One region of the Bradyrhizobium sp. CCBAU 51753 genome, then DNA from elsewhere that is predicted to be linked to it. Evidence: riboswitches for the same ligand, from Rfam matches in the RefSeq annotation. Region 1 holds a riboswitch; each other region holds the start of a gene.
What was found. A riboswitch is a leader RNA that binds a small molecule or an ion and turns the genes downstream of it on or off. The one in region 1 is predicted to bind cobalamin.

Region 2: linked by a shared signal. The riboswitch ahead of metE (5-methyltetrahydropteroyltriglutamate--homocysteine S-methyltransferase) and the one ahead of XH93_RS03225 (TonB-dependent receptor) in region 1 are both predicted to bind cobalamin.
Region 3: linked by a shared signal. The riboswitch ahead of XH93_RS39120 (TonB-dependent siderophore receptor) and the one ahead of XH93_RS03225 (TonB-dependent receptor) in region 1 are both predicted to bind cobalamin.
Region 4: linked by a shared signal. The riboswitch ahead of XH93_RS16265 (DUF1636 domain-containing protein) and the one ahead of XH93_RS03225 (TonB-dependent receptor) in region 1 are both predicted to bind cobalamin.

Annotation. Positions count from the first base shown of each region.
Region 1 covers NZ_CP030037.1:709,971-715,206, reverse strand. Annotated here, with positions in the region: gene XH93_RS03235 (ABC transporter ATP-binding protein) at 1-682, opposite strand, end outside; gene XH93_RS03230 (iron ABC transporter permease) at 679-1,722, opposite strand; cobalamin riboswitch at 1,836-2,034, shown strand; gene XH93_RS03225 (TonB-dependent receptor) at 2,199-4,412, shown strand; gene XH93_RS03220 (hypothetical protein) at 4,521-4,676, shown strand; gene XH93_RS03215 (hypothetical protein) at 4,767-4,925, shown strand.
Region 2 covers NZ_CP030037.1:2,630,659-2,635,894, forward strand. Annotated here, with positions in the region: gene XH93_RS11740 (nodulate formation efficiency C protein) at 1-247, opposite strand, end outside; gene XH93_RS11745 (hypothetical protein) at 1,014-1,247, opposite strand; cobalamin riboswitch at 1,605-1,808, shown strand; gene metE (5-methyltetrahydropteroyltriglutamate--homocysteine S-methyltransferase) at 1,910-4,255, shown strand; gene hemN (oxygen-independent coproporphyrinogen III oxidase) at 4,973-5,236, opposite strand, start outside.
Region 3 covers NZ_CP030037.1:8,504,900-8,510,135, reverse strand. Annotated here, with positions in the region: gene XH93_RS39125 (GTP-binding protein) at 1-860, shown strand, start outside; cobalamin riboswitch at 1,199-1,397, shown strand; gene XH93_RS39120 (TonB-dependent siderophore receptor) at 1,513-3,795, shown strand; gene XH93_RS39115 (PepSY domain-containing protein) at 3,798-5,236, shown strand, end outside.
Region 4 covers NZ_CP030037.1:3,684,045-3,689,280, forward strand. Annotated here, with positions in the region: gene cobD (threonine-phosphate decarboxylase CobD) at 1-536, shown strand, start outside; gene XH93_RS16255 (cobyric acid synthase) at 540-1,988, opposite strand; gene cobO (cob(I)yrinic acid a,c-diamide adenosyltransferase) at 2,000-2,653, opposite strand; cobalamin riboswitch at 2,690-2,896, shown strand; gene XH93_RS16265 (DUF1636 domain-containing protein) at 2,989-3,360, shown strand; gene cobW (cobalamin biosynthesis protein CobW) at 3,357-4,391, shown strand; gene cobN (cobaltochelatase subunit CobN) at 4,391-5,236, shown strand, end outside.

The DNA of each region.
Region 1 (5,236 bases):
ACAGCGCCGCGCCGGGCGCGCCCTGTGCGGCCAGCCGGCCCTCCGATAGCACCAGCACGTGATCGGCGAAGCGCGCGGCAAGTCCGAGATCATGGGTCACAACGACGACCAGTACGCCGGTATCGGCGACGTTGCGCAGTTTTTGCATCACATCGATCTGGTGGCGCGGATCGAGCGAGGCGGTCGGCTCATCGGCCAAAATCACCGGCGCCTCGACCGCGAGCACGCGGGCCAGCGCGACGCGGCTGCGCTCGCCGCCGGAGAGCTCGGTGACGCGGCGATCGGCGAATTCCGTGACGTCGACCGCCTGCATCGCCCGCAGCACGGCCTCGATATCCTTCGGCGACAGCCGCGCCGGATCGGTCGCGCCGTGCGGATAGCGGCCGAGCGCGACGATGTCGCGCGCCGGCAGCGGCCAGTGCACCATGTGGCCCTGCGGCAGATAGGCGAAGCGTTTTGCCCGCTCGCGCAGCGACAGCGTCGACAATGCATTGCCGCCGATCCTGATCTCGCCGCCGGATGGAATCAGCCCGGCCAGCGCCCGCAGCAGCGTGGTCTTGCCGGCGCCGTTCGGGCCGACCAGCGCGACGAGATGGCCTGCGGCGAGCGACAGCGAGATATCGTGCAGCACCTTGCGGCTGCCGAGCGAGGTATCGAGATTGGTTGCGGCAAGCAGCGTCATGCCACGCCTCCGCCGAGCGCGCGGCGTTCGCGCATGATCAGATAGAGGAAGAACGGCACGCCGATGATCGAGGTCAAGACGCCGACCTTGATGTCCGAGGTCGACGGGATGATGCGCACCGCGATGTCGGCAGCGAGCAGCAGCGCCGATCCAGTGAGCGCGCTCGGCACCAGCAGCCGCGCCGGATCGTGACCGATCAGCGGACGCATCAGATGCGGCGCCACCAGGCCGATGAAGCCGATCGTGCCTGTCACCGCGACCGCGCCGCCGACACCGAGCGCGACGCCGGTGATCACCAAGAGCCGCAGCCGGCCGACATCGACGCCAAGGCTCTGCGCCGCCTCCTCACCCAGCGTCAGCGCGCGGAAGGCGCTGGCCTGGCTGAGCAGGATGGCGGCACCGGCGACGATGAAAGGCAGCGCCAGCGCGACATGGACGAAGCTGCGGTCCTCCAGCGAGCCGAGCAGCCAGAACGCGATCTCGAGCACCACGAACGGATTGCTGGAGAGGTTCATCACCAGCGCGGTGGCGGCGCCCGCGAAGCTCGAGATCGCGAGCCCGGCGAGGATCAGGATCAACAGCCCGGCATTGCGGCCGGCGATCGCAAGCAGCGCGAACACCGAGCCGAACGCGGCGATGATCGCCACCACCGGCAGCGCATAGGAACGCACGTCGGCAAGCCCGAGCGCGATCACCAGCACCGCGCCGAATGCCGCCGATTGCGGCGCGCCGAACAGCGACGGCGAGGCCAGCGGGTTGCGCAGCAGCCCCTGGAGCGCCGCGCCCGACAATCCCAAAATGCCGCCGATCGCAACCGCCAGGATAGTGCGCGGCAGACGGATCTCGCGCACGATCACCTGCGCGACGTCGCTGCCGCCGCCGAACAGCGCCTCGGTCACGCTGAGCGGCGACAGCCGCACCGGCCCGGTGCCGAGCGAGAGCAGCGTCAACAGCACCACGAGCGCGGCCAACGCCGCGGCCGCGCCCCACCGGCGCCGCGCCGCGACCTCGGCCGCAAAAGCAAAATCCTGCACGCTCATCGTATCCATGCTCTTACAGCGATCGCCGTGGCAGACAAGCGACACACGGCAAAAACCGTGGCCGCCGGACGCCGGCCCCGTTTCCGCCGGGATTGACTCTGGCGCCCTGCCGAACCCTAGATGACCGGGACGGTTCCTTAGTGGGATAAAAAGGGAATGCGGTACGAGGAAACTTCCTCCAGGCCGCGGCTGCCCCCGCAACTGTAGGCGGTGAATCCTTCGTCACAGGCCACTGGGAATCTCGGTCCTGGGAAGGCGACGAAGGGTAACGACCCGCGAGCCAGGAGACCTGCCGTCAACCGTGGTCACACGCGACGATGTCGGTCGGGGAGTACAGGCATTGGCTTCACCTGAGGCTTCCAGCACGATGGTGAGACTGGGTCGCGGTGACGTGCCACTGCCGTCATTCCGAGGCCTCGCCTATGTTCTCCTTCCCTTCCATCCGGCCGCGTCGCGCGCTTCTGCTCGCGATGACAATGCTTGCGCCGGCGCTCTTCACCGCCGCGGCGCGGGCGCAGCAGGTCGCTGTCGCCGGAGAGCTCCCTCCGATCGAGGTCACCAAGCCGGGCGAGCAGAACGTCACCCGCGCCAAGCCGACCACCGATGAAACGCCTGCCCCGCGCCGCCGCGCACCAGGCAGTTCACAGTCCAGTAATACGGGCACCGGACCCGGATCGAACACGGCGTCGTCAGGCACGGCATCGGGGACCGGCAGTGGCGGCGGCGGCCGGCAGTTCGCCGGCATCGTCGGCGCCTCCTCCACCGTGATCACCGCCGACGACATCGCGCATTCGCCGACGCAATCACTGCCGGAGATTCTGGCGCAGGTGCCGGGCGTGCAGCTGCAATCGCTCTATGGCGGCCCGAACGGCGCCAAGACCGCGGTCGACCTGCGCGGCTTCGGCGCGTTCGCCTCCGACAACACGCTGTTCCTGCTCAACGGACGCCGCCTCAACGACATCGACAAGGCCGGCTTCGACCTCACCACCATCCCGATCGATTCGATCGAGCGCATCGAGATCACCCGCGGCAACAGCGGCGCCGTGCTCTATGGCGACAACGCGGTCGGCGGCGTCGTCAACATCATCACCAAGACCGGCGTCGGTGGCCCGCCGGCGACGATCCGCACCGAAGGCGGTGTCGGCTCGTTCAACACCCGGATGGCCGCGGTGTCCGCCGCGCTGAATGCGGGGCCGTGGTCGACCTCGTTCTATGGCAACGGCATCAAGTCCGACGGCTATCGCGTCAACAATGCGCTCGACCAGCGCAACGCGGTCGGCAACGTCAACTACACCACGCCTGATTTCACCGCGTTCCTGACCGTCACCGGCAGCGACCAGAAGCTCGGCCTGCCCGGCGGCCGGCTGGTCGATCCGTCGATCGGGCTCAATGAGCTCGCCACCGATCGGCGCGGCGCCGCCACGCCGTTCGACCACGCCAACCAGCAGACCGCGAGCGTCACCACCGGCTTCACCAAGACCCTGATCAACGGCGTCGACCTGATCGTCGACGGCGGCTGGCGGCAGCGCGACACCCAGAGCGCGTTCTTCGGCACGGTGCCGACCATCAGCTTCGCCTCGACCTACAACGACGCGGCGCTCGACACCTCGTCGCTGACGCCACGGCTCAGCGTCAAGACCATCATGCTGGGCATGCCGTCGACGATCCTGACCGGTATCGATTATTACGACACGACGTTCCGCCAGGCGCGCGGCGCCTTCCAGGGCGTCGACCCCACCCACATCTACAATCTCGAGCAGCAGTCCGTGGCCGGCTATTGGCAGCACACCATCGGCGTGCTGCCGACGACTGATTTTTCGTATGGCGCACGGGTGCAGAACACCCACCTTTCGGCGCGCGACCGCTATGACCCGAATGCGCCGTTCGCGTTCGATGCGCAGGCGACGCCGCTCGACAGCGACGAGACGCAATACGCGCTGCATCTCGGCATCGAGCACCGCATCACCGATACGTTCTCGGTGTTCGGCCGCGCCGCGCGCGCATTCCGCACGCCTGATGTCGACGAGCGCGTCGCGTCGGGCCCGGCGTTCGATCCGCTGACCTTCATGGCGCTGGCGCAGAATTTCAGGCTCAAGACCCAGACCTCGGAGGACGGCGAAGTCGGCTTCCGCGTCAAGACCAACCAGTTTCAGGTACAGACCAGCGCTTACGTGATGGATCTGCAGAACGAGATCCATTTCCTCCCGACGGTGTTCTTCAACGTCAATCTCGATCCGACCCGCCGCTACGGCTCGGAGACCAGTGCATCGCTCAAGGTCAGCGATACCGTGACCTTGCGCGGCGGCATGGCCTATACCCGCGCCGTGTTCCGCGAGGGCGCCTTCGCCGGCAACGACGTGCCGCTGGTGTCGCGCACGACCGGCAATCTCGGCGTGACCTGGAATATCCTGCAGAACTACCTGGTGTTCGACGCCACGCTGCGCGCCTGGAGCTCGCGCGTCATGGACAACGACCAGGCCAACACCCAGAGCCGCATCCCCGGCAACGCCACCGCCGACATCAAGCTCAGCGGGCAATACGACCGCTTCTTCTGGTCGGTCAGCGCGAACAATCTGTTCAACGCGCTGTACTACGACTACGCGATCGCGAGCTCGTTCACGGCCGGCCGCTTCTCGGCCTATCCGTTGCCCGGCCGGACCTACATGGTACGGGCAGGTGCGACCTTTTGAGCCCCGCGGCGCGGCTGGATGTGACCCCGCCGTGTCGCTCTTTCCATTACAAGCGCCCGGGAACTGGGGTAGAATTGCACCATCGATCTGACCCTCGCAGGGGGAATCATGGGCAAACCCGGAAAGAGTACGGGCGGTGCCAAGCCCGACGACGCAGCGAAGACGCCGCCGCCACCGCCGCCGGAGGATGACGAGTGTTACGAGGACGGCGACATCGCGACGCCGAAGCTCGACCATTACGGCAATGATGACGAGCCGTTGTAGCCCGCCTTCGCTCTTCACGAGCCGCTTTGCTCACCCGACGACGCCTGGAGTAGACTTTCGGTAATCGACCGAACTCGCGCAGGAAGACACATGGGCAAAGCCGGAAAGAAGAGTACGGGCAGCCCCAAGCCCGACGACAAAGCGAAAACGCCGCCGCCACCGCCGCCGCAGGACGACGAGTATTACGAGGACGGCGACATCGCGACGCCGAAGCTCGACCGCTACGGCAATGATGACGAGCCGTTGTAGGCCCTGATGTTTCCAAGCGTTCCCTGCGAAGGCAGGAATCCATGACCACGGGGTCCAGTCACCGGACGGCGCGCTTCGCGCCGACCGGTTGGCTTGCCCGGGACGTCGCCGCCGCAGGGGCGCTTCTGCCAAAATGCCGAAAAACAACCCCATGCAAAGTAGCCGGCGGCGGCGCTCGGCCAGGCCACTTGACACGTCGGGCAACTCACCGGTAACCTTCCAATATTCCGAAATCACGCAAAGGCCCTCGGGACGACGCGTTGAGAGACCTACGCTGCCCTCCGTCACCCTGAGAGGGTGTGAAGCTTTGT
Region 2 (5,236 bases), 1.9 Mb from region 1:
ATTCTGTTCGGTCAGTTCCTTCAGCGACTCCCCACCATCGAGGCACAAAGTGAGCCACCTTCGAGACCTTGGAAATGATTTGTTCTATAGTTTCACCATCTTGCGCGCGCCACGTTGACTTGACCCTTTCGACAAGCGCGTGGTCGTTGGCGCGAACATTGTTGCTCGTCGCCGCCAGCCCGGCCAGGCAGATCAGCGACCGACCGATACAGAGCCAAAGCATGCGCCTTCCAGACATTTTCTTCATCGCTGCCGGCTCATCTGGTTATCTCCACACGTCAATTCCAAAGCGGGACGTCCTCCTGAACGTGCTATGCGCGATTGCAAGAAGTTAGCGGCAACGTGACGCGGGCGCCTGCCGATGTCCCGCGCGAGCAGGCGCCGACCCTCGTTGTCACGCGCCGCTAACTTCAGTGGTCAGCCAAAGCCTCAATTTGCAATGCTGGACCTGCCCAGGAGGAGAAGCCTGGACATGCTGAGGACTTGCATTGTTCGTGCCAGGCAATAGCCGGAAGTTCGCACCGGATTTGTGCCGTCTTTGTCGACTTCCCGACCCAGGTACGTTTTAAATGTTGCCATTCAGCCTATTTGCCGCGACTTCCGTGAATGATTCTTGTCACGCACAGAATCTTCGATGGCGCGGGGCGAATGCCTTGCTGCCGGAGTCTTGACGACCAATGGGAGCAGGTATGCCGCCATCGATCCGTGTGGTCCGGAGTCGTTGCCGCTGCTACGAACGCCGAGGGCGCCCCAGCCTGTTGTGCTTGGCACTTTGCGGCCCACAACGACGCGAAGCCGCCCTTCAGCGGCGAGCGATTTGGAATCGACGTGCAAGGAACTTCACGAATCGAGCAGGCGGACGAGACGGTGGCATTCCGCGCCCGCGCAACGTTATCGGCCTGTCGTCTGCCTGCTCGTCACTGCAGTCAACATTAGAGGGCCTGCGCTTCCACGCAGTCGGGTCGACCGGCGAGAGCAAAGCCTCAGGTCTTGCTAGCTTCGGCTTGAACTACTCAAACTTTCGAGAGCATCTGTCTGACGGGGCGACCCATAAATGGTCTTGCGACCCAGTCGAACAGACCGATCGTAAAGACGGCAGCAGCAAAGACGTCGGGGACACTCCAAACAGCCATTTTCATTGCGAGGCTCTCTTTTCCGTTGTGGTGATTGAATATGCTTGCTTTGGCCAGTATCACCAAAAACGTCGGCGTGACGCCTACCAGGATTGGCTGGTCGCAAATCAACATGTTCGCTGAGCATGCTGCTGGATTTAGCGCATATCTTTTGCGCCTATCCGACACTGATCCATGGTTATTGGTGGAGAAGCAAGGATGCATCGAAGCGTGCTCTATGAACCGTTCGAAAGCCGGGCCGCATGAAAAGCGTCCTGCCCGGCGGCGTGATCTTCATCGTGCAGGCCGCATTCGTCTCTTCCACAGATCTGACACGCCGCCCGACGCCAAGGCGCCTCCGAGATGGTCATTCCGATATGCTATGACTGGAGAGTGGCTTCCACGTCGCGATCAAGCGTGGCTGTGGAGCGTCATTCGCGTAAGAGAGGTCGCAGCACCAATTTGAGAGGTTGACGGCCGAGTTCTCTTGCCGATAATCCAAGTCGTCGAGGTTCTCCGGTTTCCGTTTGATCCGGAGCCAAGAGGGAAGCCGGTGCCAATGCCGGCGCTGCCCCCGCAACTGTGAGCGGCGAGCCACTGTCCAACAGAGTCACTGAAGCCGGCGCGGCTTCGGGAAGGCCGGACAGCGGCAATGACCCGCGAGCCAGGAGACCTGCCCCGACAATATGTTCATCCACGGGCGGGGTGTCCCGGTGGTGCGCCAAGCAGCCGTCGCTCGGGCGACTTCTCCTGCCTGCGTCCGCCATGGCCTTTGCCCCCAACATGGGGTTAGCGCTATGTCTCTTCTCTCACTTCCGGTTGCCACGCTCGGAATGCCGCGCATCGGTCCAAGACGCGAGCTCAAACTCGCGCTCGAAAGCTATTGGGCCGGAAGAATCAGCGAACAGCAGTTGCTCGAGGACGCAGCCGGCCTACGTGCCGCCAACTGGGCGCGCCAGAAGTCCCTCGGCGTAACCGTCATTCCGTCGAACGACTTCTCGCTGTACGACCAGGTGCTCGACACCAGTGTCATGGTCGGCGCCATTCCGGAAGTCTACGCCTCGAAAGCCGAGCCCGTTTCCCTCAAGACGTATTTCGCCATGGCACGCGGTTCACAATACGACAGCCGGAGCGCGAGTTGCGGATACGGATCTCGCGGCGATGGCGCGCCCGCGCAGGAGATGACCAAGTGGTTCGACACCAACTACCACTACATGGTCCCGGAATTTCACCGCGGACAGACTTTCAGGCTGTCCTCTCGCAAGCCTATCGAGGAGTATGAGGAAGCCAAGTCCCTCGGCTTTCAGACTCGCCCTGTCCTGATCGGCCCGGTCACATTCCTAAAGCTGGGCAAGAGTGCTGATCCTGCGTTCCAGCCCCTGTCACTATTGGATGACCTGATACCGGTCTATATCGAGGTTCTGCAGGAATTGACCAAACGCGGGGCAAATTGGGTTCAGTTCGACGAGCCATGCCTGGTTCTCGATCTGGATGAGGGGGAAAAAAAATCCCTGCTACATGCCTATGACCGGCTCGTCAAGGAAGGGCCGGCCATCAAGATCATGGTCGCCAGCTATTTCGGCGACCTCGGCGACAATCTTCCCACCGCCTTGCGCCTACCTGTCGCCGGGCTCCACATCGATCTGGTTCGGGCGCCAGCGTTATTGGACCAGATCATTACCGCCGGGCGAAGTGACCAGGTCGTGTCACTCGGCGCGATAGACGGCCGCAATGTGTGGCGGACGAATTTGTCGGCACTGCGCCAGCGGCTCGATCCCGCTATCGCGAAGCTCGGCAAGGATTGCATACAAATCGCCCCATCCTGTTCGCTGCTTCACGTGCCGGTCGACGTTGAACTCGAGACGGAGCTCGCGTCAGACGTCAAGAGTTGGCTTGCATTCTCGGTTCAGAAGATTCGCGAGCTTGCGACCTTGGCGCGGGCTCTCGCAGGTGATCAGAAGGTTTCGGACGTTCTTGCGGAATCGGAGCGCGTCACCACAAACCGTGGGACCTCGCCAAAGATCCGAGATGCCAGTGTCGCCGTCCGGATGAGAGCGATCAACCAGACCACGCGTCGGCGCGCCAGTGCATTTGCCAGCCGTGCCGAGATCCAACGCAAGCGCTTCAAACTACCGGCGTTTCCTACCACCACGATCGGATCGTTTCCGCAGACTGCAGAGGTCCGTAATGCTCGCGCAGCACACGCGCGAGGCGCGATGAGCGACGGCCAATACGACAGGTTCCTCAAGGAAGAGACGGCGCGCGCCGTACGTTGGCAGGAGGACATTGGCCTGGACGTGCTCGTGCACGGTGAGTTCGAGCGCAATGACATGGTGCAGTACTTCGGCGAACAACTCGCCGGCTTCGCATTTACCAAAAACGGCTGGGTACAATCCTATGGCTCGCGCTGTGTCCGGCCGCCGATCTTGTTTGGCGATGTCTCACGGCCGAAGCCGATCACCGTGGGTTGGTGGCGGTACGCGCAATCACTAACCAAGAAGCCGATGAAGGCGATGTTGACCGGACCAGTGACGATCTTGAACTGGTCGTTTGTTCGCGATGATATTCCTCGAGGTGAGGTCTGTCGTCAAATTGCGCTCGCGATCCGGGACGAAGTCGGCGATCTCGAACATGCTGGTGCGGCCATGATCCAGATCGACGAGGCTGCACTGCGCGAAGGATTGCCACCGCGTCGGTCGGAGTGGACGGCTTATCTCGAGTGGGCCGGGGATTGCTTCCGCATCTGCTCATCGGGCGTCGCCGATCAAACCCAGATCCATACCCACATGTGCTACTCGGAATTCAACGACATCATCGATGCGATTGCTGCAATGGACGCGGATGTCATCTCAATCGAGACGTCGCGCTCGAAAATGGAGCTGCTCGACGCGTTCAGGAACTACAAATATCCGAATCAAATCGGGCCGGGTGTGTACGATATCCATTCTCCGCGCGTGCCCGGGACGGGCGAGATGAAAGAGCTCGTGGCGTTGGCTCGAAAGCGGCTGGAAGATTCGCAACTCTGGGTCAATCCGGACTGCGGCCTGAAGACGCGCAAATGGGAGGAGGTTCGCCCCGCGCTGGTCAACATGGTCTCCGCCGCCCGCGAACTACGCGCTGCATCCGCTCCAGCCGACCGTTGATCTGGGTCTGGTCTATCGTCGAGAAGACCGATCGGCGGTCAACGATTTGCGGGCTCGATAATCGTGAGAGGCCTTGGTGAGCGAAAAAAGCCCGGCCGCTTTTAGCGGCCGGGCGGAAGTGTGTCCGGGAGGAGCGACGCTGCTAGGCAACGTGCCGACTTCCACCGGCGAAAGGAGGACAGCCGATGGTTCGATTACGGCGAGGACATCCGCCGAAATCTGACCCCAGTTAAGACGCAAGCTCAGCGTAGCTCAATCATGCCCTGGTATGTGGCCCATATAGCCTGGGATTAGAAATCTACACCAAGGTTTGTCGCTGATGAGTACTTTCGCAACGCGTTGCAGGGCTAAGCCATGTGGGGCGGTAGTACCGGGCGATCATGGACGGGCGCCAAGCGCACGTTGGTACGCTCTTCTGCCGGAAACGATGGGCTCGATCAACGGGACCATACGAAACCGCGGACTGCAAGAATGTTATCGTCGTGACCAATGCAATGCGCGGTTTGCCATTGATCTGGCTTCAGGTCGTCATTGGTCTGGTCAAGTTTTGGTTCCAACCTCTGTTGGAAATCTTGTGCGGCTCAATGCAGAGGGGCCGGCGAGCGGGAACGCCAATCAGCGTGCTCTTCAGCGCGGCGACTGGTCGCGATCCAAAGCATAAGCCAGTTGGGTGATGTCGCGTTCGGATCTGAAGCGGCTCGGTTCGGCTTAGTCGGCTTAGACCGCCAGACTATGTGTAGTCCCGGTCCGAGTAAGGTGCGCGTCGAAGATCGATGCGACGCTCCGGGCCAGGAACTCTGCGCCACCGGCCACAGTAAGCCGGCCATCATCCATCACCACGACGCCATCGGCGATAAGGCCGTCGAGACGAGAACGATCGACGACGGCCAAGCTCGGATCCCGGCCATAGCGACGGGATGTCTCGGAAAGATCGACTGTCAAATCGCACATGATTCGTTCGATGATCTCGGCGTGGAAGCG
Region 3 (5,236 bases), 1.3 Mb from region 1:
TGGCGCACGCCGAGGGCCGGCGCATCGCTGCCGTGGTCAACGATTTCGGCGCCATCAACATCGATGCCGAGCTGATCGCAGGTAGCAGCGATGGCGTGGTCAGCCTGAGCAATGGCTGCATCTGCTGCACGCTGGAAGGCGATCTGATCCGCACGCTGGCCACGCTGCTGCGGCGCGACCCGCGCCCGGAGTTCATCGTGATCGAGACCAGCGGCATCGCCGATCCTTCCGACATCGTGCGCAATTTGATGGATCCGGTGATCTGGAAGGAGGCGCCGCTGGAGACGGTGCTGTGCGTGGTCGATGCCACGCAGCCTCCGGCCGCATTGAACGACGCGCTGCTGCGCTCGCAGCTCCGCGCGGCCGATGTGGTGGCGTTGAGCAAGGTGGACCTCGCGGACCCTGGCGCGCGCGCGGCGACGCGTGAGGCGATCCGCGCACAGCGTCCGGCGGCCGTGGTGGTCGACGCCGATCACGGCGAGGTACCCGCCGCGCTGCTGTTCCCGATCGACCCGGACCGCATGCCGGAGCCGCGCGACGTGACACCGCGCCGCCCGGCGGCGGATCGGTTCGAGACGCTGAGCTGGACGTCGGACCGGCGCATCGTGCTGCCGCGGCTGCAGCAGGCGATCGGCCGGTTGGCGCCAAAGCTCGCGCGGGCAAAGGGCCTGTTCGAGACGGTCGAGCAGCCCGGGCGGCTGACGGTGTTTCAACTCGCCGGCGGACGCGCGACCTTGGCGGCCGGCGGCGCGCCCACGCCCGGCGTGCCGCGAACACGCATCGTCTTCATCGCCGAGATGGGCGCGCTGTCGCGCGCCGAGATCGATGCGGTGATGCAAGGATGTGTTGAAGCGGGATGACATGAAGCATAAGTTTTCCGTCACCCCCGCGCAAAGGCTTCGCCTTTGTCGCTGGAGGAGCGCGCTCTTGCGCGCGTCTCGAAGGGTCGACGGCCACCGGCCGGGCCGTGCATCCTTCGAGACGCGGCCAAGTGGCCGCTCCTCAGGATGACGGGGCAACAGTCTCAGCGCTGCGTGAGTTATCCGTCACCCCCGCGCAAAGGCGAAGCCTTTGCGCGGGGATGACGGGGCAAACAGTCTGTGCGTCAGACACCGCTAGCGCTGTGTCGCTTCCGCCGCACCATCTCGCAAACGATGCGTGTGACATTCACGTCGAATTGACACCCCCGGAGCCGGCACCTATCGTTCCGCCCGACGGTTCTCCTTCGGGGGATCAAAAGGGAATGCGGTGCGGGTGACATCCCAATGCCGCGGCTGTCCCCGCAACTGTAGGCGGCGAGCCTCTCGTCAATTTGCCACTGGTCCGTCAGGCCCGGGAAGGCGGCGACAGGCGACGACCCGCGAGCCAGGAGACCTGCCGTCAGTCGTGGTCACACGCGAGCACATCGGGCGGGGCGTCCTGGTGGGGATCGGCGTATTACCTTGGGTGTCCCTTGGGGTGATGCGGTGTCCGCGTTCGCGGTGACGTGCCACGTTACCCGCGAGTCCGTTCATGTCGTCCCCCGCCTCCGTCGCGCTCAGGTCGCGCCTCGGCTTCATTTGCTCCCTGTCATCACTGTTGTTGCCGGCCGAAGCGCTCGCGCAGACCGCCCGATCAACCACCGTGCTCGATCCGGTCGAGGTGTCGCCGCCCGCCGCCGCCAAGCCGAAGCGCGCCGAGCGCAACGGCGCCACCACCGCTGCGCGGCCCCGGCCACGACCTGCGGCGCCCGCCGCGGCCGCCACTGGCTTGTCGCAACCTGTCGCTTCGTCCGGATCGGGCGCGCCATCTCCGACCCTCAACGCCAACACGCCGGGCGGCACCGGCAGCCGTCTCAACCTGACGCCGCTGCAGACGCCGGGCAGCGTCGAGATCATCCGATCGCAAACCATCGAGGAGCGCGGCCAGCATAATGTGACCGACGCCGTCACCCAGAATGCGGCCGGCTTCACCGCAACGCCGGCGCCCGGCAATGGCGGGCTGTCGTTCAGCACCCGCGGCTTCGCCGGCAGCAATTCGGTGATGACGCTGTATGACGGCACCCGCTTCTATATCGGCTCCGGCACCCTGACGTTCCCCTACGACACCTGGTCGACCGAGCGCATCGAGGTGCTGCGCGGCCCGGCCTCGGTGCTGTACGGCGAGGGCGCGATCGGCGGCGTCATCAACGTGATCCCGAAGAAGCCGCTCAATACGCCGTACAACGAAGCCGCGGTGTCGCTCGACAGCAACATGACGAAGCGGCTCTCGGTCGACAGCACCGGCCCGATCAATCCCAATGTGTCCTACCGCATCAACGCCACCGGCAACATGTCGGACGGTTTTGTCGATCGCGACAAGAGCTCGAACGGGGTGGTCTCCGCCGCGGTGCGGGTGCAGGCCTCGGAGAATCTCGCCTTCACGCTGTCGGAGGACTATGGCGACCGCAGCCCGTCGCGCTATTTCGGCACGCCGCTGGTCGGCGGCACCATCCTCGATACGCTCCGCTTCAAGAACTACAACGCGCTGGACAGCACCATCCGCTACCGGGACAGCTGGACCCGGTTCAAGACCGAGTGGGATGTCGCCGACGGCATCAGGATCAACAACACGCTGTATTATCTCAACAGCCAGCGGCACTGGCGCGACATCGAGAACTACACCTTCAATCCGAAGACCCAGCTGATCGATCGCACCAGCTATATCGAGATCCTCCACGACCAGAAACAGTCCGGCAACCGGATGGACGCAACGTTCAGTGGTCGCGTCTTCGGCCTTGCCAACCAGTTCGTTGCCGGATTCGACGTCAATCACATCGAGTTCTTCCACACCAACAACTCGCCGTTTGGCGGCGCGTCGTCGGTGAACCCATACGTGTTCGATCCCGGATCGTTCTTCGCAACGACGACGGCGACCACGCCGGGCTTCAATTCGATGGTCAATCAATACGCGCTGTTTGCCGAAGACCGGCTGAAGCTGACCGATCAATTGTCGCTGGTGACCGGCGTCAGGTACGACCGCCCCGATGTCGACCGTACCGACTACAAGACGCCGGCGAACAGTTTTGAAACCACGTTGTCGGGCACCAGCTGGCGCGCCGGCGTGGTCTATGAGCCGATCAAGAACCTCGCCTTCTACGGCCAGTATGCGGTCGGCGCCGATCCGGTCGGCAATCTGATCTCGCTGTCGACCACGCAAAAGACCTTCCAGCTTGCCACCGGCAAACAGACCGAAGTCGGCATCAAGCAGTCGTTCTGGGGCGGCCGGGGCGAGTGGACGCTGGCGGCCTACGAGATCGTCAAGACCGGGCTGACGATTCCCGATCCCGCCAATCCCAGCGGCCTCGCGTTGCAGGTCGGCCAGCAATCATCCCGCGGTGTCGAAGGAACGATCGGGCTGGCGCTGGACTATGGCTGGCGCATCGATGCCAATCTGGCGGTGCTGCGCGCAAAATACGACAACAACAGCCAGCTGGTCGGCGGCAAGATCGTCAGCTTCAATGGCAACGTCCCGGTCAACGTGCCGCAGCAGGTCGCCAACATCTGGCTGACCTGGGATTTCGCGCCGAACTGGTCGGTCTATGGCGGCGTGCAGATGGTCGGCGCGATGTACTCCGACCTCGCCAACACCCAGCTGCGGCCCGGCTACAACGTCGTCAATGGCGGCATCAGGTGGAAGCCGGATGACCGCACCACGGTGGCGTTCCGGGTCTACAATCTGCTCGACCAGATTTATGCAGTGACTTCGAACGGCACCGGGCAGTGGCTGCTCGGCATGCCGCGCACCGCCGAACTCTCACTCAACGTGAAGTTCTGACTATGCGCAGCAAACTGATCCGGCGGGGACGGCGATGGCTCTACGTCATCCATCGCTGGATCGGCATCGCGACATGCCTGCTGTTCGCGATGTGGTTCATCTCCGGCCTCGTCATGATGTATGTGGCGTTTCCTCGCCTCACCGACGGCGAGCGCCTTGCGGCGCTCCCTGCGATTCTCTGGAGCACGGTGCAGATCACGCCCGATCGCGCCATGGCGATCGCAGGCATGGAGCGTTATCCGCGCGACCTGCGGCTGTCGATGATGGACGATAGTCCGGTCTACCGCGTGACCGGATGGGAGGGCGCGGCGGTCACCATCTCAGCGGTCGACGGCAGCATCATCGACCGCATCACGCCGGAGCAGGCGCTGGCGATTGCCCGGCATCACCCGCAAGCGGTGCAGCCGCAACTGCTCGACACGGTGACGCGCGACCAATGGTCGGTCACGGCGCGCTTCGATCCGCTGCGGCCGCTCTATCTGATCGGCCTCGGCGACGCCGACGGCACCGAGCTGTATGTGTCCGCGCGCAGCGGCGAAATCGCGCTCGACACCACCCGGCAGGAGCGGGTCTGGAACTGGCTCGGCTCGATCCCGCACTGGATCTATCCCACCGTGCTGCGCAAAGACGGCCCGTTGTGGCGCGACGTGGTGCTGTGGATCTCGGGCATCTGCCTCGTCGTCGCGGTCACCGGCTTCTGGATCGGCATTCTCCGGCTGCGGCTGACCCGCCGTTACGCGCGCGGCACAATCTCGCTTTATCGCGGCTGGATGGCCTGGCATCACATCGCCGGCCTGATCGGCGGCATCTTCGTGCTCACCTGGATGTTTTCCGGCTGGCTCTCGCTCAATCCCGGCGGCGCGTTCTCCGGCCGCGGCGTCACGCGCGAGATCGCGGTCGGCTACAGCGGCCACGATGCGCCCGACATCGTCTCGCGCGTTCAGTCAGCGCCGCCGATGCCGGCGACCGAAGCGCGCTTCGTCTGGCTCGGCGGGCACCCGATGATGGTGCTCAGCGATCGCGACGGCAGTCAGACCATCGCCGATGCGGCAACCGGCGCGCCGGCCACGCTCTCACAGGACCAGATCGTCGCAGCCGCCCGCCGCGCGATGCCGGGCGCTGCGATCAGCTTCGTGCGGCAACTCGATGCGCCGGACGCCTACTGGTACACGCTGCATCAGCGCCGCGAGCTTCCGGTGCTGCGGATCGGCTTCGACGATCCCGCCCGTACCTGGCTGTACATTTCGCCTGCCACTGCCGAGATCCTCGACCGCAGCGACGACAGCCGCCGCTCCTACCGCTGGCTGTTCAACGCGCTGCACAGCATGGATTTCCCGCTGCTGCTGCAGGTCTGGCCGCTGCGCGACGTCGTGGTCTGGCTGCTGTCGGCGGTCGGCACCATCGTCTCGATCAGCGGCATCGTGATCGGCTGGCGCCGATT
Region 4 (5,236 bases), 3.0 Mb from region 1:
GCGATTTGCTTGCGCTGTTGCCGCGCATTGGGCGGCTCGTCATCGATGAGAGCTTTGCAGACGCTGCTCCGAGCCTGTCGCTCGCACCGGAAGCGGGGCGGCCGAACCTCCTGGTCCTGCGTTCCTTCGGCAAGTTTTACGGGCTGGCCGGCTTGCGGCTCGGCTTTGCGATCGGCAGCGAGCGGGATATCGCAGGCCTTGCCGCGATGGCGGGACCCTGGCCGGTGTCGGGCGCCGCAATCGCGATCGGTCGGCGCGCGCTACTCGATCGCGACTGGGCAAACGCGACGGCCAAGCGGCTGGCGAGCGACAGCGTCAGGCTCGACGCGGCGGTGCGATCGCAAGGCTGGACGCTGGTCGGCGGCACGCCGCTGTTCCGGCTTTACGAGACCGGCGATGCGCTGGCGGCGCAGGAGAAGCTTGCGCGCGGAATGATCTGGTCGCGCGTGTTCGCGCAGAAGCCGGGATGGTTGCGGCTCGGTCTGCCCGGCAATGAGAGCGAATGGGCGCGCCTTGCGGAGGTGCTGGCGCGCTGACGGTCAGCGGGCCAGCGCGAATATCCCGTCGACATCGAGATGCGCCTCGATGTGATCGGCGAGCGCGTCGAGCGCGCTCTCGACTCTGGCGCCGTAAGGCTGGTCCGTCGCGGCAATATCGAGTTTTGCGAGGAACGACTTGCGAAAATCGTCCGATGCGAACAGGCCGTGCAGATAGCTGCCGTGAACGCGTCCATCGGTGGAGATGGCGCCTTCCGGCTCGCCATCAACAACCGCAAATGGCCGCGCGCGGTCCGGCCCGTCGGTGCGTCCGATGTGGATCTCGTAGGCGCTGATCGCCTGATCCGTCGCGGCGTGGACGGCGCTGACGCGCGTCAGCGTCTTCTGCTCGGTCATGGTGGTCGCGACGTCGAGCAGCCCGAGGCCGGGAGTTTCGCCGGCGGGGCCCTCGATTCCTTCGGGATCGGCGACGGTTTGCCCGAGCATCTGGTAGCCGCCGCATAGGCCGAGCACATGGCCGCCGCGGCGATGATGCGCCCACAGATCAATGTCCCAGCCCTGCGCGCGCAGGAAGGCGAGGTCGCCTCGCGTCGATTTCGAGCCGGGCAGGATGACGAGCTTTGCGTCGCCCGGGATGGCCTCGCCAGGACGCACCATGACGAGATCGACGCCGGACTCAAGCTTCAGCGGATCGAGATCGTCGAAATTGGCGATCCGCGACAGCGCGAGAAAGGCGATCTTGCACTGGCCCACCTTGCGGGCGTCGCCAAGGCCGAGCGCATCCTCGGCCGGCAGCTCGCCGGCGCGGCTGAACCAGGGCAGCACGCCAAAGCCGCGCCACGCGGTGCGGGCCTCGATCAGCCGGTAGCCGTCGTCGAACAGCGTGGGATCGCCGCGGAATTTGTTGATGACAAAGCCCTGGATCATCGCGGCGTCTTCAGGGTCGATCACCGTCTTGATGCCGACCAGCTGCGCGATCACGCCGCCGCGGTCGATGTCGCCGACCAGCACCACCGGCACGTCGGCCTTGCGGGCAAAGCCCATATTGGCGATGTCTGCCTTGCGCAGATTGACCTCGGCCGGGCTGCCGGCGCCCTCGACCAGCACCAGATCGGCGCGCGCCTTCAGCCGTGCAAAACTCTCCAGCACCGCGCCCATCAATGTCGGCTTGATGGCGGCATATTCGCGCGCGCGGGCGGTAGCGACGCGCTTGCCCTGCACGATGATCTGGGCGCCGACATCGCTCTCCGGCTTCAGCAGCACCGGGTTCATGTCGGTGTGCGGCGCGACGCCGGCGGCGAGCGCCTGCAGCGCCTGGGCGCGGCCGATCTCGCCGCCGTCGACGGTGACGGCCGCGTTGTTCGACATGTTCTGCGGCTTGAACGGCAGCACGCGCAAGCCGCGGCGTTTGGCGGCGCGCGCCAGGCCCGCGACGATGAGCGACTTGCCCACGTCCGAGCCGGCACCCTGGATCATCAATGCGCGCGCCATGGCGATCTCAGTCAGAACTCGACGCCCGGCTGGGCCTTGATGCCGGAGCGGAACGGATGCTTGACCAGCGTCATCTCGGTGACGAGGTCGGCGATCTCGATCAACTCGTCCTTGGCGTTACGCCCGGTGAGCACGACATGGGTCATCGGCGGTTTTGACGTGGTCAAAAATTCGACGACGTCGGCGATCGCGAGATAATCGTAGCGCAGCGCGATGTTGATCTCGTCGAGCACCACCATGCGCAAGCTCGGATCCGCGATCAGCTCCTTGGCCTTTTCCCAACCGGCCTGCGCCGCCGAGATGTCGCGGGCGCGATCCTGCGTCTCCCAGGTAAAACCTTCGCCCATGGCGTGGAATTGGCAGAGATCGCCGAAATGTCCGGTGAGCAGGCGGCGCTCGCCGGTATCCCAGGCGCCCTTGATGAACTGCACCACGGCGCAGGGGAAACCGTGCGCCACGCAGCGCACGATCATGCCGAACGCCGAGGACGATTTTCCTTTGCCGGCGCCGGTATGAACGATGATCAGGCCTTTTTCGCCGCTCTTGGTCGCCATGATCTTGTCACGGGCGACCTTCTTCTTCGCCATCCTGGCGGCATGCCGCGCCTCCTGCGACGAGCCGGCGTCCGCGGCTTCGTCCTCAGTGGTGTTTGCATCGGAAGTCATGACGTTCCTTTGGCTTGACAAGTTGGAGCCGTGGACGAATGGTGGGCCCGCGTTGGTTCCTGTCCTACGACAGGCGAAGAGGGAATGCGATAGGGCGAAAGCCCGAAGCGCAGCCGCCCCCGCGACCGTGACCGGAGAGATTCCCAAAGCCACTGATTCCCTGACGGAATCGGGAAGGCGGGGATCAAAGGACAAAATCCTGCTCCGCAAGCCGGGAGACCTGCCAGCGCAGTGATGTGAGAACCGGCGGACGGGGTGTTCCGCGACGGGGAACGAACCTTGTTCATCGTCGGTTCGGTTGCCTCATCGCCCCCGCTGCCAATCTGGGATGGGCGATGAGCGTTACACTGCATGTCTGCATCACCTGCCGCGCCGGGCAGACGCTGGCCGAAGGTGAAATCCCGCCCGGTGCGCGGCTGCATGCCGCGCTGCTCGACGCCGGCGTGCCCGACGGCGTCAATCTGGTTCCCGTCGAATGCCTGTCGGCCTGCAGCCAGGGCTGCTCGGTCGCGCTCAGCGCGCCCGGCCGTTGGTCCTATGTCTATGGTCGGCTGTCCGCGGAAAATGCACAGGATGTGATCGCAGGCAGCGCCGCCTATGCGGCGGCGCCCGACGGCATCGTGCCGTGGCGCAGCCGCCCGGAAATCTTTCGCAAGCAATCGCTCGCCCGCATCCCGCCCGTCGTCCTACCCGAGGCCGCAGAATGAACGCGCTCACCAAAATTCCGGTCACCGTCGTCACCGGCTTTCTCGGATCGGGCAAGACCACGCTGATCCAGCATCTGATCAGGAACGCCAACGGCAAGAAGCTGGCGGTGCTGGTCAACGAATTCGGCAGCGAAGGCGTCGACGGCGAGATTCTGAAATCCTGCGCCGATGCCGATTGTCCGGCCGAGAACATCGTCGAGCTCGCCAATGGCTGCATCTGCTGCACCGTCGCCGACGATTTCATCCCGGCGATGGAGCAGCTTTTGGCGCGCCCGGTGAAGCCGGATCACATCGTGATCGAAACATCGGGCCTCGCGCTGCCAAAGCCGCTGCTCAAAGCATTCGACTGGCCCGAGATTCGTTCGCGCATCACGGTCGACGGCGTGATCGCGCTGGCCGATGCCGAGGCCGTTGCCGCCGGCCGCTTTGCGCCCGATCCGGCTGCGGTCGATGCGCAGCGCGCGGCCGACGCCAATCTCGATCACGAGACGCCGCTGTCGGAAGTGTTCGAGGACCAGATCGCCTGCGCCGATATCGTGCTGCTGACCAAGGCGGATCTCGCCGGGGCCGAAGGGATCAGGGCCGCCAAGGAGGCGATCACCGCGGAAATGCCGCGCGAGGTGCCGATGCTGCCGGTGGTCGAGGGCGCGATCGATGCCCGCGTGATCCTGGGCCTCGCGGCGGCGGCGGAGGATGACCTCGCATCGCGCCCGTCGCATCACGACGGCGAGGACGAGCACGAGCACAATGACTTCAATTCGGTGGTGATCGACCTGCCCGAAATCGCCGACGTCGAGGCGCTGGTGGCGTCGATCAAGGGGCTGGCGCGCGAGCAGAACGTGCTGCGCGCCAAGGGTTATATCGCGGTCGCGGGCAAGCCGATGCGGCTCCTGGTGCAGTCGGTCGGCGAACGGGTGCGGCACCAGTTCGATATGCCGTGGGGTGCGCGGGTGCGGCAATCAAAGCTCGTCATGATCGGTGAACACGGCGATATCGATGAAGCAGCCATCAGGGCGCGGCTGGGTGTCTGATGCACGTCATCTTCCGCGAGAGCCGCGGCCTCGAAGAGACCGCGACGCCAAGGGACCTCGGCCAGGATCCGGCCGATCTCGTGGTGCTCTCGTTTTCCGACAGCGACCTTGCGGCATTTGCGGCCGGCTGGCGGCGCGGCCGCGCGTCATTGCCGTCGCTGCGGCTCGCCAATCTCGCGGAGCTGCGCCACCCGCTCTCGGTCGACACCTATATCGAGCGAACGCTGTCGCAGGCGCGCGGCATTTTGGTGCGCCTGATCGGCGGTGAACCGTATTGGCCGTATGGGCTGGCGGCGCTGCATCGGCTGGCGAAGGAACGCAACATCGCGCTGGTGGTGCTGCCGGCCGACGGCCGCGACGATCTGCGGCTGGATGAATTTTCGACACTGCCGGTCTCGACGCTGCGGCGGCTGAAGGCGCTGTGCGACAAGGGCGGCCCGGTCGCGGCGCAGGCGGTGATCGCGCAGCTGGCGCTGGCCTCCGGACTCTATGCCGGGCCTGTCGTCGGCGAGATCGACCTGGCGGAGATCGGGTTCTACGATCCGCAACGCGGTCCGATCCGGACGCTGCCAGATGCCGATGACCGGCCGCGCGCGATCGTCACCTTCTATCGTTCGTATCTGGCAGCCGGCGACATGGCGCCGGTCGATGCGCTGATCGCGGCGTTGCGGCGGAAGGGCTTTGACGCCTATGGCGTGTTCGTTGCCTCACTGAAGGCCGCCGGCGTCGCGGACTGGCTGCGCGCGCAGTTCGCGCAAGGCCCGCCAGCCGCGATCGTCAATGCGACGGCGTTCTCCGCGATCGGTGACGACGGCACGACGCCGTTCGACGGCATGACGTGCCCA